DNA from 2 places in the uncultured Agrobacterium sp. genome. Region 2 is predicted to be linked to the other one. Evidence: predicted binding sites of a transcription regulator. Region 2 holds the regulator's gene; the other holds the start of a gene.
What was found. Region 2 encodes PhoB, which activates phosphate uptake and scavenging genes when phosphate is short. Its sites were predicted from a motif close to TGTCATNNANCTGTCAT; they were not measured.
Positions count from the first base shown of each region.

Region 1: QZ869_RS08425 (PhoX family phosphatase) is a predicted target of PhoB. The motif match lies at 1,165-1,181, and genes of this name have one in related genera.

Region 1 covers NZ_CAJYTV010000009.1:239,419-246,722, reverse strand. The annotation lists gene QZ869_RS08430 (DUF2147 domain-containing protein) at 469-807, shown strand; gene QZ869_RS08425 (PhoX family phosphatase) at 1,238-3,148, shown strand; gene QZ869_RS08420 (alpha/beta hydrolase-fold protein) at 3,336-4,493, shown strand; gene QZ869_RS08415 (cold-shock protein) at 4,795-5,004, shown strand; gene QZ869_RS08410 (cold-shock protein) at 5,115-5,399, shown strand; gene rpsU (30S ribosomal protein S21) at 5,428-5,664, shown strand; gene QZ869_RS08400 (hypothetical protein) at 5,794-6,015, shown strand; gene QZ869_RS08395 (hypothetical protein) at 6,139-6,729, opposite strand; gene QZ869_RS08390 (hypothetical protein) at 6,843-7,013, shown strand; gene QZ869_RS08385 (hypothetical protein) at 7,022-7,195, shown strand; gene amn (AMP nucleosidase) at 7,275-7,304, shown strand, end outside.
Region 2 covers NZ_CAJYTV010000016.1:294,253-301,556, reverse strand. The annotation lists gene QZ869_RS15010 (GcrA family cell cycle regulator) at 270-809, shown strand; gene QZ869_RS15005 (hypothetical protein) at 937-1,413, shown strand; gene phoB (phosphate regulon transcriptional regulator PhoB) at 1,485-2,168, opposite strand; gene phoU (phosphate signaling complex protein PhoU) at 2,191-2,907, opposite strand; gene pstB (phosphate ABC transporter ATP-binding protein PstB) at 2,998-3,813, opposite strand; gene pstA (phosphate ABC transporter permease PstA) at 3,883-5,205, opposite strand; gene pstC (phosphate ABC transporter permease subunit PstC) at 5,202-6,686, opposite strand; gene QZ869_RS14975 (substrate-binding domain-containing protein) at 6,950-7,304, opposite strand, start outside.

The sequences.
Region 1 (7,304 bases), on a different contig from region 2:
GTCCGCTTCTCTGCGAAAGCTTTTTCAGCTTTGGAGCGCTACCGTCTTCTGCGGCTTTTTCGTCTCCGGCTGTCGTCAGGTTGTTCCTGCTCTTTGTTGAGCTCACTATGCCAAACGGCCTTCAACGGGCGCTTAAAATCCATGATTAACGGGGGCCAAATAAAGTCCAAACGATTGGTAAAATTGGATTTTTGTTAAATATGGGAGGGCCTGCAAATTAAGGGTTTTCGCTGCAATTTTACGAAAAGTTTACGGATGGATTTAAACGCTCTGCTAACCACGGCAGAAGCTTGCGTTTTCGGGGTGCGACACATTCGGTCTTAGGACACACCAAAAATTCTTCATCCGCCCCGCCTTCAGGTTTCCTTTTACGTGAACGTCAACTATAAAGATGTCCATTCGCACTGGAGTTGCGAAAGCCACGGGCAGCACTGCGCTGCCGTGCCTTTTTTGGATTGGGAGGTCCATATGAAGAAATTGACGATTCTCACAGGTCTGGCATTTTTGATCAGCACCAATGTCTTTGCTGCCGAAGCCATCGAAGGCAACTGGAAGACAGCGAGCGGTGAGACCGCAGCAATCGCAAAGTGCGGCTCTGCATTCTGCGTGACGCTGAAGACGGGAAAACATGCCGGCAAGCAGATCGGCAAGATGACGGGCAGCGGCAACAGCTACTCGGGTGAAATTACCGACCCGGCAGCCGACAAGACCTATAGCGGCTCCGGCACGGTGTCGGGCAATTCCCTCAGCATGAAGGGTTGCGTGTTGAAGGTGCTGTGTAAATCGCAGACCTGGACAAGACTGTAAGGATCACAAAGGGCAGCCAAGCGCTGCCCTTATTCATCACAAGAAAATGGTCGCACGATTGAGGGCCATCAGGGCACTCCTGCCACCGCGTTCAAGGAGCGATGGCGCAGGGGCCGGGCGTTATTTTCCAGCCATCTCGTTTCCGAGCAGGCTGACTTTCTCCCAGCAAGCCGTGGTGCCCAATCGCGCGCTCAACAAAGGCTGCGGGTAGACCGCTCGCGGCGCTTCTGGGTGACATTCACAGCAATTTGTCCATTCAAGGGGTGGAATGCGACCGGCCACTACCACTCAGGCATCTTCCCCACACCAGCGGTCGCATGAGAGGCGCAACCTGAAGAGGTACGCCGCCTATCAACCCGTCACATCGCTGTAATAAACCCGCTTTAGTTGCTGCCTGAAATTTTCCCGGAGTAAGCAAACGGAGAGCGCCATGACCAACATCGACACAAGCAAGCTCAGCTGGGACGAGTGGGACGAGCTGCAAAATCCCCCGCCAGCCGTGACTGATTTCGACCGCGTCGTCGAATCCGCCGTCTCGCGTCGCGGTTTCCTCGGTGGTTTGCTGGCCTTCGGCTCTGCGGCCGCGGCTCTTGGCACACTTGGCAATCTTGCGACCTCGACTTCAGCTCAAGCGCAGGAGGCTGCCTCTCGCTTTCCATTCAAGCCGGTGCTCGCCGCAACCGATCACACTGTCCATGTGCCGGAAGGCTATAGCTGGAAGCCGCTTGCCAAGTGGGGTCAGCCACTATTCCCCAACGTGGCCGATATCGACCCTACAAAAGGCGTCAGCGTTGAAAACTCAGACAAGGTTTTCGGAGAGAACACCGATGGCATGGAGCTTTTCGTCGTCGGCAACCACCAGTTGATCGCGGTAAACCACGAATATGTAAACAACGAAACCAACCTGCCCCACCGCGAAAAAGGCATGCCAGCGAATCTGGATGAGGTGAAGATCCTGCAGCACATGCAAGGAGTCACCGTCATGGAAGTGGCGGAAGGCAAGGACGGCTGGGAGATCGTCGTCGGCAGCCCGTTCAACCGTCGTATCCACCACAACACGCCCTTGAAGCTTTCCGGTCCTGCTGCTGGCTCGGAACTCGTCAAGACAGCAGCCGACCCGAAAGGTGTAGACTGTCTTGGCACCTTCAACAATTGCGGCGCAGGCCGCACGCCATGGGGCACCTATCTGACCTGCGAAGAGAACTTCAACGGCTATTTCGGCTCCACTGAGCCCAACTTCAAAATGCCGGATGACTTCAAGCGCTATGGCATCGCTGCCGAGACGCGCTATGGCTATGAGAAGTTCGACGAGCGTTTCGATGTCTCGAAGAATCCGAACGAGCCGCGCCGCGCTGGCTATGTAGTGGAAATCGATCCGTCCAATGCCTCCTCTACGCCGATCAAGCGCACCGCACTTGGGCGCATCAAGCATGAAAACGCTGCTGTTGTGGTGGCGCGTGATGGTCGCGTCGTCGTTTACATGGGCGATGATGAGCGCGGTGAATTCCTCTACAAGTTCGTTTCCAGCGGCATCTATGTTCCAGGCGGCGACACGTCCAAGCTGCTAGACGAAGGCACGCTCCATGTTGCCAAGTTCACCGATGATGGCATTGGCGAATGGCTAGCTCTGACGCCGCAATCGACCGGTATGAAGATGGACGAAATCTGCGTCTTTACCCGTCAGGCCGCATCCAAGGTTGGCGCCACGACCATGGACCGCCCGGAGTGGGTCGCCATCAACCCGGTTGCTATTGAAGCCTATTGCGCGCTGACCAACAACAGCCGCCGCGGCGAGGTAAAAGACGGAAAGATTCGCACCAATGCAGGCGGTGACGTGATGGCCGTCAACGCGGCTAATCCGCGTGAGAAGAATGAGTACGGCCAAATCGTTCGCTGGTATCCTGCCAATGACGATCATGCCGACGGCAAATTCAAGTGGGATCTCTTCTGCATGGCTGGCAATCCGGATGTGCATAAAGATTCCTATGCTGGCTCCTCCAACATCAACTCCGGCAACATGTTCAACTCGCCGGACGGAATGATGTTCGATTCGACCGGCCTGCTCTGGATCCAGACCGACGGAGAGGATAGCAACGAGGGCGATTTTGCCGGTCAAGGCAACAACCAGATGCTGGCGGGCGATCCCGTCACTGGCCGGATCGAGCGCTTCTTGACGGCGCCAAAAGGGTCGGAAGTGACCGGTCAGACTTGGTCTGCCGACAAGCGCACCCACTTCGTCGGCATCCAGCATCCCGACGCTCCTTTCCCCGATGGTGAGGGTAAATTGCCACGCTCCACAATCATCGCCATCAAGCGCGACGACAACGCGATGATCGGCTAAGGCTCACGCTAACGCCATGAAACGAAGGCGCCCTTGCTGCGGCGCCTTTTTTCTTACCGACATGCCGGCACTGAGTGCTTCGTGTCGCGGCGGCCTGCCGAAATTTGAGGGCTTTCTAATTCATTGAAATGCCATTCTTGATCTGACAGTTTACCCGCGGGGGTATTTGATCTGGAGGAGAAGGAATTTGCGTTTAATTCTGCCCTATTTACTCGCTGCCACCTGTATTGTGAGCGGACCTGCCATGGCAATCGATCCACCTGCGGCACCACCCGCCGACCGTCCCTTGAGCGAATTCGTTACCTCAGTCGGCAAGGACGGCTCCATCACGTTCCGTCTCTTCGCTCCCTCTGCAAAGGCGGTTTCGGTCGTGCTCGGCTCACGCGCGCCGCTTGAGATGACGAAGGCAGAGAATGGTCTGTGGAGCGTAAAGACCGAAGCGCTGAAGCCCAATCTCTACGAGTACTACTTCAACATCGATGGCTTTCGCAGCATCGACACCGGCACGAACATGCCCAAGCCCCAACGACAGGTAAACACCAGTCTTGTGCTCGTGCCTGGCAGCATTCTCGATATTCGCGATGTGCCGCATGGCGAATTGCGCCTAGTGACAATCCCGTCGAAGGCGCTCAAATCGCAACGTCAGACCTATGTCTATACTCCGCCCGGCTACAGCGATATATCGAAGCCGCTTCCCGTACTCTATCTCTATCACGGCTTTGGAGACACGGTGGATTCCTGGGTGACGCAGGGCCGCGCGCCGCAAATACTCGACAATCTCTTTGCGGAAAAGAAGATGGAGCCGATGATTGTCGTCATTCCTGACACAGAGGCTGACACACCGGAGGCCACCCCGGAAAACTTCCCCGCGGCAGACCGCCGCAAGACGTTTTATCCTGCAAATGCGGATGCGATCGACCGGGAGTTGGTGGAAGACCTCATCCCCTACATGAAGACGCATTACCGCGTGCGCGACGACGCCGATGGCCGTGCGCTGGTCGGACTTTCTCAGGGCGGTTATCAGGCACTCGTCTCGGGCCTCACTCATCTCGGTACATTTGGCTGGATCGCGAACTTTAGTGGCGTCTCCACTACGACCGTTCCGAACAAGGGTGTAGAGGCCGCGCTCAACACGCCGGAAAAAATCAACGAGAGCCTTCGCAATTTCACCGTCACCGTCGGCACACAGGATCAGGTGACTGGCAAGGACATCGCCGGGTTGAAGTCGACCCTGGACGAGAAGAAGATCAAATATGATTATGTAGAATATAAGGGTCTCGGTCACGAGATGGATGTCTGGCGTCCATCGCTCGAAGCGTTCTTGCAGAAGGTCTTCAAAAAGTAGAGTGCGTTTGCGCCCTGCTTTCACTTAGAGGGGAACTCCGCCGCTCGGCCCGCAATCGAAAAGCGGCGGAGGCCCAAGTGAGACGGCTTTGGTCGCAGTACCGCGTGGCGTACTTGCCTTTCTTGGGCTATTTTGTAATTGGGCCTTGCAAAACCGAAAATTGAGCCTATATTGCTGGCATCGACCATTGCTTGTGACGTCGGTCCAGAGCTTAGCTCCCGTCGGATTTCCTCTCAAAACATCGATCTAATCCCGCAAGGTATTTCGGGACCAACAACGATTGCTACGAAAGGAAATCGTTATGAACACTGGTACTGTAAAGTGGTTTAACGCCACCAAGGGCTTCGGCTTCATTCAGCCTGACAATGGCGGCACGGACGTTTTCGTCCACATCTCTGCTGTAGAGCGCGCTGGCATGCGTTCGCTCACGGACGGTCAGAAGATCAGCTTCGAAATCGTTCAGGACCGCCGGTCCGGCAAGAACTCCGCCGACAACCTTCAGGCGGCATAAATTGTCTCTCGCGGACGCTGACCACGGATGTACTGGCAGCAGACGCTGAGTGACTGAAGAAAGGTCGGGCATCGCTCGGCCTTTTGTTCTTTATGGCATAGGAGATCCTGATGCCAAGAATGTCTTACAAAATCGGCAATGTCATCGTTCTGAAATCCAGACATCACGGTGATCTCGCATCGCAGCAGAGCGCCAAGATTGTTGCGGTCATGCCGGAAACACAGGGCGGCAGACGATACCGTATCAGGCTGGCCAACGAAAACTTCGATCGCACCGTCGCTCACGACGACATCGATGTTGAGGCATCGGTCAGCCAGACACCGGATGCTATCGCTCCTAAAGTCTCTAAACCGGGCGGCTGGATCAACCACGATCTGGTACGCACAAGAAAATAGCGGCGTAAAGCCGAGTAAGGAAAAGCCTTTGCAAGTCCTCGTCAGAGATAACAACGTCGATCAAGCGCTTCGCGTACTGAAAAAGAAGATGCAGCGCGAAGGTCTGTTGCGCGAAATGCGCGCGCGCCAGTCCTACGAGAAGCCCTCGGAAAAGCGCGTTCGTGAAGAAGCGGAAGCGGTGCGTCGTCATCGCAAGCTTGCGAAGAAGAAGATGCAGCGTGAAGGCCTTCTGCCTATGCCGAAGAAAGCAGTACGCACACGCTGATAGCGACAGTATCGACCTGAAAGTCGAGCAAGATTTTCAGCAGACTGCGATGCTTGTATTGAACAGTGAAAGCGTCTTCATGCGCCTACAAAGACGCACGGCGCTTTCTCGCAATGAAAGGGTTTCGACATGACCGCTACGAAAGATGAATTCTTCAAGCCCGGCAAACTAACCCCTCAGCAAAAAGCCACAGCAACCAACGATGCCGTTTCTCAGATCCTGGCTGCGGAAACCGCACAGCGCCTGAAGAAAACAGAACGCCTGCGTGAAGCGCGCCTGGCACGCGAAGCAGAGACCGTGATGGTCACGCCACCCGCGCCCACGAAGAAGAAAGTCAAAACAGGGGCTTGATAGTGCGGATAGATGATCGTTACGCCACCGGCATCACCAGAATCGCCCAATCTGCTTAGCGATCTTCCGCATTTTCCCCTACGCTTCAAAATCTTGGTCGCTTCGAGTCCGACCGTGCATCACTCAAAAATCAGTCCTCAAATAGTAGAAATGGTCCAGCAGTTTCTGCGCACTACCCATATTGATTTTGCCGATCTCGGCTTCGTTCCTGTCAGAGGGATCGTAAACGACGTATAAGGTAGTAGACGATATTGATAGTCCGCTTACTCCGACCTCAAATAGGACTTCGCCATTTTCATTGGGGGATTTTTTCTTAACCTCCTCCATGTATGTCGCCTGGTGCAAGAGAAAATACGGTACCGGCGAGTACGGCGATGTTAAAGACCCATAGGTCAAGAACGCTGCCGGAAACGGTCCAACAAGCATCGACAAAAGATTACGCCATCGTCTCATACAGACGAGAAATATAAACATGGCGATACTGGCTATTGATACGCCCATGACGAGGAAGCACGTCAATAAAAGCGGCATCACCACATTTACGTTGGGGAAGAACGGGGCGATTATCGCGGGAAAAAACACCGCAGTCCAAATCCATATAAAGGCCCAAGTCCACCCGTCTTCCGAGTCCGCACTCTGTGATTGATCAGCATCACCAGCGGGCACTGTAGCCTTTGCTGAATAGTCTGGTCCAACGGAACGCCGATCCTCCAAGTCATTAACCTCCCTGAACCCGGCATGAACCTGCCTCTCAGAGTTGGTTCAGTCCAACTGTGGCAATGTCATGTCCAGATTACGGGACAGGACAACAGTAAGGGGAAATGGGCATGGCAATCTTGATACGTCGCTTCAGCATCATCGTTCTTCTGATGGCTATCTTCGCCATGTCGTTCGCTGCTCTTGTTGTCAATCCTAACCGCAGCTTCCAGCGCATCAGCGTCGGCACCGCCTACAGCTGCCAGCATGGGTATTCACCCAGCTGCCCCGTCACCTTGTGAGGCGCGAGATGAACAAGAATATCGCTAACGCGCTACTCTCCGGACTTCGGATGTTCATCATGGCATCTGTGTTTCTGGGCCCATTCGCCGGCCTTGCCGTCTATAAAACGGACCAACGGCCTGCTTCCAACGGCGCAGGCTTCGTGTTGTTGATGAGCTTGCAGCGCGGCTCTGTCAGCTAAGTCGAATTTTCTGACGGATTTTTCAAAACGCACATATTTCTGTCGCTTGCCTGTCGAAATAGGCTCCCTATAATGAGCCATGACAATAGCAAAGCACACGATTCCGCCC
Region 2 (7,304 bases):
AGCCTTGGTAAGCAAGCTTCCAGCAACCACCAACTGTTGCCTTTCTGACTCACAGGGGAAGCAAGTTGGGGAAAACCGGAAAATCGATTCCAGATGATTCCTGCGACTCTTGTCACGGAGTCAACCGACGATTAGGTTAACCGTCAATTACTAGACTGCAATGCGGCGGAACTAGTCACCTACAATCTGGCAAATGGCCTGCGCGTGGTTCACTCCACGGCATCGCAGGTGGATTCTGCCCGAAACAACGCGACGAGCGGAGAAGCGGCATGAACTGGACGGACGAACGAGTAGAAAAACTCAAGAGATTATGGTCCGAAGGGCTTAGCGCAAGCCAGATCGCAGCACAACTGGGCGGTGTGAGCCGCAATGCCGTCATCGGCAAGGTTCACCGCCTGAACCTGCCAGGTCGCGCCAAGGCTGGCGGCACGGTCGCCACGTCGCGCCCTGCGCCTAAGCGTCCTGCAGCAGCGCCGCGCCCAGCAAGCTACACGGCTGCTCCGGCCCGTGTCGCAACGAGCCGTCCTGCACCTGCACGCACCACTGGCGCTCTCGCGTTCAAGGAAGACATGGAGATCGACGCGGTCGAGCCCATGGAATATGTCCGCTCTTCCAACAATGTCGTCATCCCGATCTCGCGTCGCCTGACACTGACGGAGCTGACCGAACGTACCTGCAAGTGGCCCGTCGGTGACCCGCTCAAGGACGACTTCCACTTCTGTGGCTGCGAAGCAGCTGAAGCGTCGCCTTATTGCAAGTTCCACGCGAAAATGGCTTACCAGCCGGTGAGCGAACGCCGTAAGGCGTAAGGCTCAGTTTCAAGACCATTTCGAAAAGCGGGCTTCGGCCCGCTTTTTTTGTGCGTTCCTTCAAGCGTTTCCTCGATCCAATTGGTCCAGACTTGCCTGCAGCAGCGATCATGCGCAGACTACCACCATGAACGCGATCGACACGCTCTACGACTATATCTCGGTCCTATGGACGAAGGTGGTCAAAACGCCCTTCCCTCCGATCCCGCGCCGCGCACGCGGCGACGGGACGGTATATGTCGAATGGCGACGGGGTCGCTACTGGCTGATCTGCGAAGAGCGTGGCAAGGAGTATTGGCGGCGCGAGGCGAACGACATGGACGATGCCGCGTTCCAACTGATGTCGATCGTCTCGAGCGCGTTGGTGCGCGATCGAGAGCTTGAGTTTCGGCAAAAGCAAGCCGGTCGCTCTGGCGATCCTGACCGCTACTCGCGCTGGAACTGGATGTATCAGGAAATCGAGCTGATGAACGACATCAAGGAGAGTTATGGCGCTCGAACCAGAGCCCACTATGAGGAGGTGCTGCAACGCAGCCCGCTATCGCAGGACGAAATAGACGCCGCGCGCTATCCCCTTCCTACCTCGAGATCTGACGCCCCGTAGCCATATGCTGCAGGCTGCTGCGTGAGAAAAATCGGAGCGCTTGCCATGATAGAAAGCGCTCCCTAAGGCAATCAGGCTTCCATGGAATATCCGGCACCGCGAACGGTACGGATCACATCCTGCATGCTCGAGAAGTTCAGTGCCTTGCGCAGGCGACCAACATGGACGTCCACCGTGCGTTCATCCACGTAGATGTCATGTCCCCAGACGCCATCGAGAAGCTGAGATCTGGAGAAGACGCGTCCCGGCGACGTCATGAGGAATTCCAACAGACGGAACTCGGTCGGCCCAAGGCGGACTTCGCGGCTTTTGCGGTGAACGCGATGCGTCTCACGGTCGAGTTCGATATCACCGCATTTCAGCACCGAGGACAAAACCTCGGGTTTGGCGCGACGCAGCATCGCCTTGACACGTGCCATCAGCTCCGGCGTGGAAAAGGGTTTGACGACATAGTCGTCGGCGCCCGTAGCCAGACCGCGAACCCGTTCGCTTTCCTCGCCGCGCGCCGTCAGCATGATGATCGGCAGACGTTCGGTTTCGGGGCGCATACGCAGGCGACGGCAAAGCTCGATGCCGGAGACGCCTGGCAACATCCAGTCAAGGATGAGAAGATCCGGCGTGCGCTCCTGGAGGCGGATTTCCGCCTCGTCGCCACGCGGAATAGTGTCGACGTCATAGCCTTCGGATTCGAGATTGTAACGCAGGAGGACGCTCAGCGCCTCCTCATCTTCGACAACGGCGATTTTCGGCACCATGGCTCCAGATCCTATCTGTCGCTTACTCGGTCACAGCGCCGAGCGTGTTGGAACTATCGTCCTTCGGACGCTCACCTGCCGGCTGGCTGCCGGTGGTCATGTAGTAGATGGTCTCGGCAATGTTGGTCGCGTGATCGCCAACACGCTCGATGTTCTTGGCGCAGAACAGAAGATGCGTGCAGGTGGTGATGTTGCGCGGATCTTCCATCATGTAGGTCAGAAGCTCGCGGAAGAGCGAGGTGTACATGGCGTCGATCTCTTCATCGCGCTCGCGGATGGCCTGGGCCTTTTCCGCCGAACGCGTGGAGTAGACGTCCAGCACTTCCTTCAGCTGAACCAGCGCCAGTTCCGACAGGTGCTCCAGGCCACGCGCCAGTTTACGCGGAACGCCGGTGCCTGCCACTGCAATGACGCGCTTGGCGGTGTTCTTGCCCAGATCGCCGACGCGCTCGAGGTCTGCGGCGATGCGCAGCGAACCGATGATTTCGCGCAGGTCCGCCGCCATCGGCTGACGCTTGGCGATCGTCACGATCGCCTTGTCGCCGATTTCACGCTCGGCGTGATCGAGGATCGTATCGTCGGAGATGACCTTCTGCGCCAAGGCCGCATCGGAATTGACGAGCGCGCGCACTGCGTCGGCGCACATCTGCTCGGCCAGTCCGCCCATTTCGGCGATCCGGCGGCTGAGGAACTTCAGCTCCTCGTCATAGGCTGACATGATGTGGGAATGTGTCGGCATAGTCGTAATCTCCAGTTTCGAAACGCCCTGTCGCAAGCCTTTTGTTGGCTCAAGCGACAGGCGCGGTGGGATGCGCGGGCAACAGCAGGATCAGCCGAAACGACCCATGATATAGTCCTGGGTACGCTGGTCATCCGGGTTGGTGAACATCTTGTCCGTATCGTTCTCCTCGACCAGATGACCGAGGTGGAACATGGCGGTGCGCTGGGACACGCGAGCGGCCTGCTGCATCGAGTGGGTCACGATGACGATGGTGTAGTTGGCGCGAAGCTCGTGGATCAGTTCCTCGACCTTGGCAGTCGCGATCGGGTCGAGCGCCGAGCAGGGCTCATCCATCAGGATGACTTCCGGCGAAACGGCAACAGCACGCGCGATGCACAGGCGCTGCTGCTGACCACCGGAGAGACCGGTACCGGACTCATGCAAGCGGTCCTTGGCTTCGTTCCAGAGACCTGCCTTCTGCAAGCTGGACTCGACGATCTGATCCATATCCGCCTTGTTGCGGGCAAGACCGTGGATGCGCGGGCCGTAGGCGATGTTTTCGTAGATCGACTTCGGGAACGGGTTCGGCTTCTGGAACACCATGCCGACACGCGCGCGAAGCTCGACGACATCGATTGCAGGATCGTAGATGTCTTCACCGTCGAGCGTGATCTGGCCGGTCACGCGGCAACCGTCGATGGTGTCGTTCATGCGGTTCAATGTGCGCAGGAAGGTGGACTTGCCACAACCGGATGGGCCGATGAGCGCCGTTACGGTGTTTTCGCGAACATTGAGGTTCACATCGTAAAGGGCGCGCTTCTCGCCGTAGTAGACGGAGACGTCCTTGCCGATCATCTTATAGGAAACTTCATTCATTTTCTTGTCCAGCGCCTTTTCAACTGCTGCTTCCGACAACATGTTCATTGTTCCGTTCTCCCTTGGTTCTTCGCATTTTCAGACGGAAACCAGGTATCCACTTTTCTCAAAATGCTTTTACCAGCGACGCTCGAAGCGGCGACGCAGGAGGATTGCGCCCACATTCATCACAAGGAGGAACATAAGCAGGATGATGATAGCGCCAGACGTTCTCTCGACAAAGGCGCGTTCGGCTTCGTTTGCCCACATGTAGATCTGAACCGGCAGCGCTGTTGCAGGATCGAGCGGCGTCGTCGGGTAGTTGGCGACGAAGGCCACCATGCCGATGAGAAGCAGTGGAGCTGTTTCGCCAAGGGCGTGTGCGAGACCGATGATGGTACCGGTCAGGATGCCGGGCATGGCGAGCGGCAGCACGTGGTGAAAGATGGTCTGCATCTTCGATGCGCCAAGACCGAGTGCGGCTGCGCGGATAGACGGCGGCACGGCCTTCAAGGCTGCACGCGTCGCGATAATGATCGTGGGCAGCGTCATCAATGTGAGCACCAGACCGCCGACGAGCGAAGCCGAGCGCGGGAAGCCCATGAAGTTGATGAACACCGAAAGACCGAGCAGACCGTAAACGATAGAGGGTACCGCCGCCAGATTGTTGATGTTGACCTCGATAAGGTCCGTCAGGCGGTTCTTCGGCGCAAACTCTTCCAGGTAGATGGAGGCTGCAACGCCAATCGGCAGCGACAGCACCAGAACGATCAGCATCATGTAGAAGGAGCCGATGAGTGCAACGCCGACACCGGATGCCTCAGGGCGGCTGGACGCGCCGTTGAAGAAGATACCGGTGTTGAACTTCTTTTCCAACGCGCCCTTTTCCACCAACTGGTTCATCCAGCCGACCTGCTGGTCGGAGATGCGGCGGTTCTGCTCCTCGCCAGTCATATCGACCTGGCCCTTGAAGGCACTGTCGACATCACCCGATGCCAGAAGAGAAACGGTGCGCGTCGTGCCGATCACGTTCGGGTCGGAGGTGACGATATCGCGAAGCTGGGTGCGGACGCTGTCAGAGATAAGCGCGTTGACGGCGCGCAACGCCGTACGGTCTTCCAGCGAAACGCCGAGTACCTTGGCAAGCGAGTTGCGGGCCACAACCGGATAATTCGCCGTCATCAGCTTGGTCGGGTTCTGAGCACGGACATTGTCCGGATCGATGATCTGTTGCGAGAACTCGACCGGGATCGTGATCATCGTCTGCTGAAAGGCGGTGTAGCCCTTGCCGATGACGGACCAGAGAAGCAGGAAGAGAAACAACAGGCCGAAGGAGATCGCAGCGACACCATAGGTGCGGAAGCGGCGCTCTGCGGCATAACGGCGCTTGATGCCGATATCGCGACGGACCTTCTTCGTTGCGGCGGGGGCGGAAACGCCCTGAGTAACGACGTCGGTCATTCGTACTGCTCCCGGTATTTGCGCACGATGTAGAGCGCGTAGATATTGAGGCAAAGCGTGATCGCAAACAGCGTGATGCCAAGCGCGAAGGCAACGAGCGTCTGCGGCGAGGTGAACTCAAGGTCGCCCGTCAGCTGGCTGACGATCTTGACGGTTACGGTTGTCATCGGCTCGAAGGGGTTAAGTTGCAGGCGGGCGGCAACACCGGCGGCCAGAACCACGATCATGGTTTCACCGATGGCGCGCGAGGCGGTCATCAGGATCGCGCCGACGATGCCTGGAAGAGCGGCCGGCAGAATGACCTTCTTGACCGTCTCGGAGCGGGTGGCACCAAGGCCCAACGAGCCATCGCGAAGCGAGCGAGGCACGGCGGTGATGATGTCATCCGACAGCGAGGAAACGTAAGGGATCAGCATGATACCCATGACGAAGCCGGCAGTGATGACGCTCTGTGCCTGGATGAAGCTGGCATAGTTGCCGGTTGCCAGACCGTTGATTTGAGCAGAGATGTCACGCAGGAACGGACCGACAGTCGTCAGCGCAAAGAAGCCGTAGACAATCGTCGGGATGCCGGCGAGCACTTCCAAGAGCGGCTTGGCGATAGAGCGCAAACGCGGGCTTGCATACTCGGCCATGTAGATTGCCGAAAACAGACCGACCGGAACCGCGACCAGCATGGCCACGAAGCCGATATAGAGCGTACCGGCGAGCAGCGGAATAAGGCCGAACTGACCGGAGCTATCGGTAGAACCAGCTGCGGCGAAGCGTGGGTCCCATACCGTGCCGAAGAAGAACTGGTGGGCAGGCACCATCTGAAAGAACTGGATCGCTTCCGTCAGCATCGACATGACGATGCCGATGGTCGTCAGGATCGCGATTGAAGAGGCCACCAGCAACGCGCCGAGAATGACCTGCTCGACCCGGTTGCGGGCACGAAAGCGCGGTGCGATGGCGCGAAGGGCATGGAATGCGCCGCCGAGTGCAGCAAGAAGCACGACCAGCGCCATGGCGATACGGCTGGTGGACGTCAGCGTGTTCAGCTTTTCCGCGGCCTCGATCATGTAAGGCTGTGGATCGCCAGCGATGGCAACACCCTTGGACGCGAGCACCGTGCGCGCCGTGGCCGGATCTGCCTTTACTGCGTCGTACTCAGATGACGAGAGTTGGTTCAAGCCACGCGCGATCGACGTCACCATGCCGTAGGTCAGGCTCTGCTGCGCTTCCGGCTGTGCCTTGATGTCTTCCGGGAAGCTAGCATGGACTGCCGAATTGATGACGAGGGGGCTTACGACCAGCCAAAGCGCCAGGATCAGCGCAGAAGGGATCAGAGCCCAGATCAAAACATAGGAGCCGTGATAACCCGAACGGGAATGCATGTTGGACGAACGTGCGCCCGCCAACACCGCGGCACGGCGCTTGCCCAGCACATAACTGGAAATGCCGATCAGCGCCAATACGAGCAGAAGGATGGATGTGTTCATGGAGAGTTTCCTCGGCGCACCACGCGGCACGATGCGGCATCATTTCACCAAGAGCGCAGCACCGGCGGCTGATCACCGCACCATGCCGGATCTGTATTCAGTTCACGCATTCCGGGTTGATACATCATATTTATCGGCGGCTTGGTCTTACGATAAATAGGAACTGTCAACCCTTCTGGACTGAGCGACGGCCAGCAAACCGACCTTGCAAACAGAAAGAGTTGGAAAGCGCAACGCTCATGCGCTGCGCTTTCCAAGAACTATTACATGGTCTTGCCGGATTCGAACTGAGCGCGGATTTCCTTGCGCTCGGCTTCAGGGGCAGAAACCAGGCCGTAGTTGGCCAGCGGAGAGTCAGGGCCGATCATCTCGTCAGAGGTGAAGAACTCAACATATTCCTTCAGACCAGGGATGACGCCGAGGTGAGCCTTCTTGACGTAGAAGAACAGCGGACGCGAGACCGGGTACTTGCCGGAAGCAACGGATTCCGTGGAAGGAACAACGCCACCAACGGTCGCAACCTTCAGCTTGTCCTTGTTGTTGTCGTAGAAAGCGAGGCCGAAGACGCCGACGCCGGACTTGTTGGCATCGATACGAGCAAGCGTCTCGGTGTAGTCG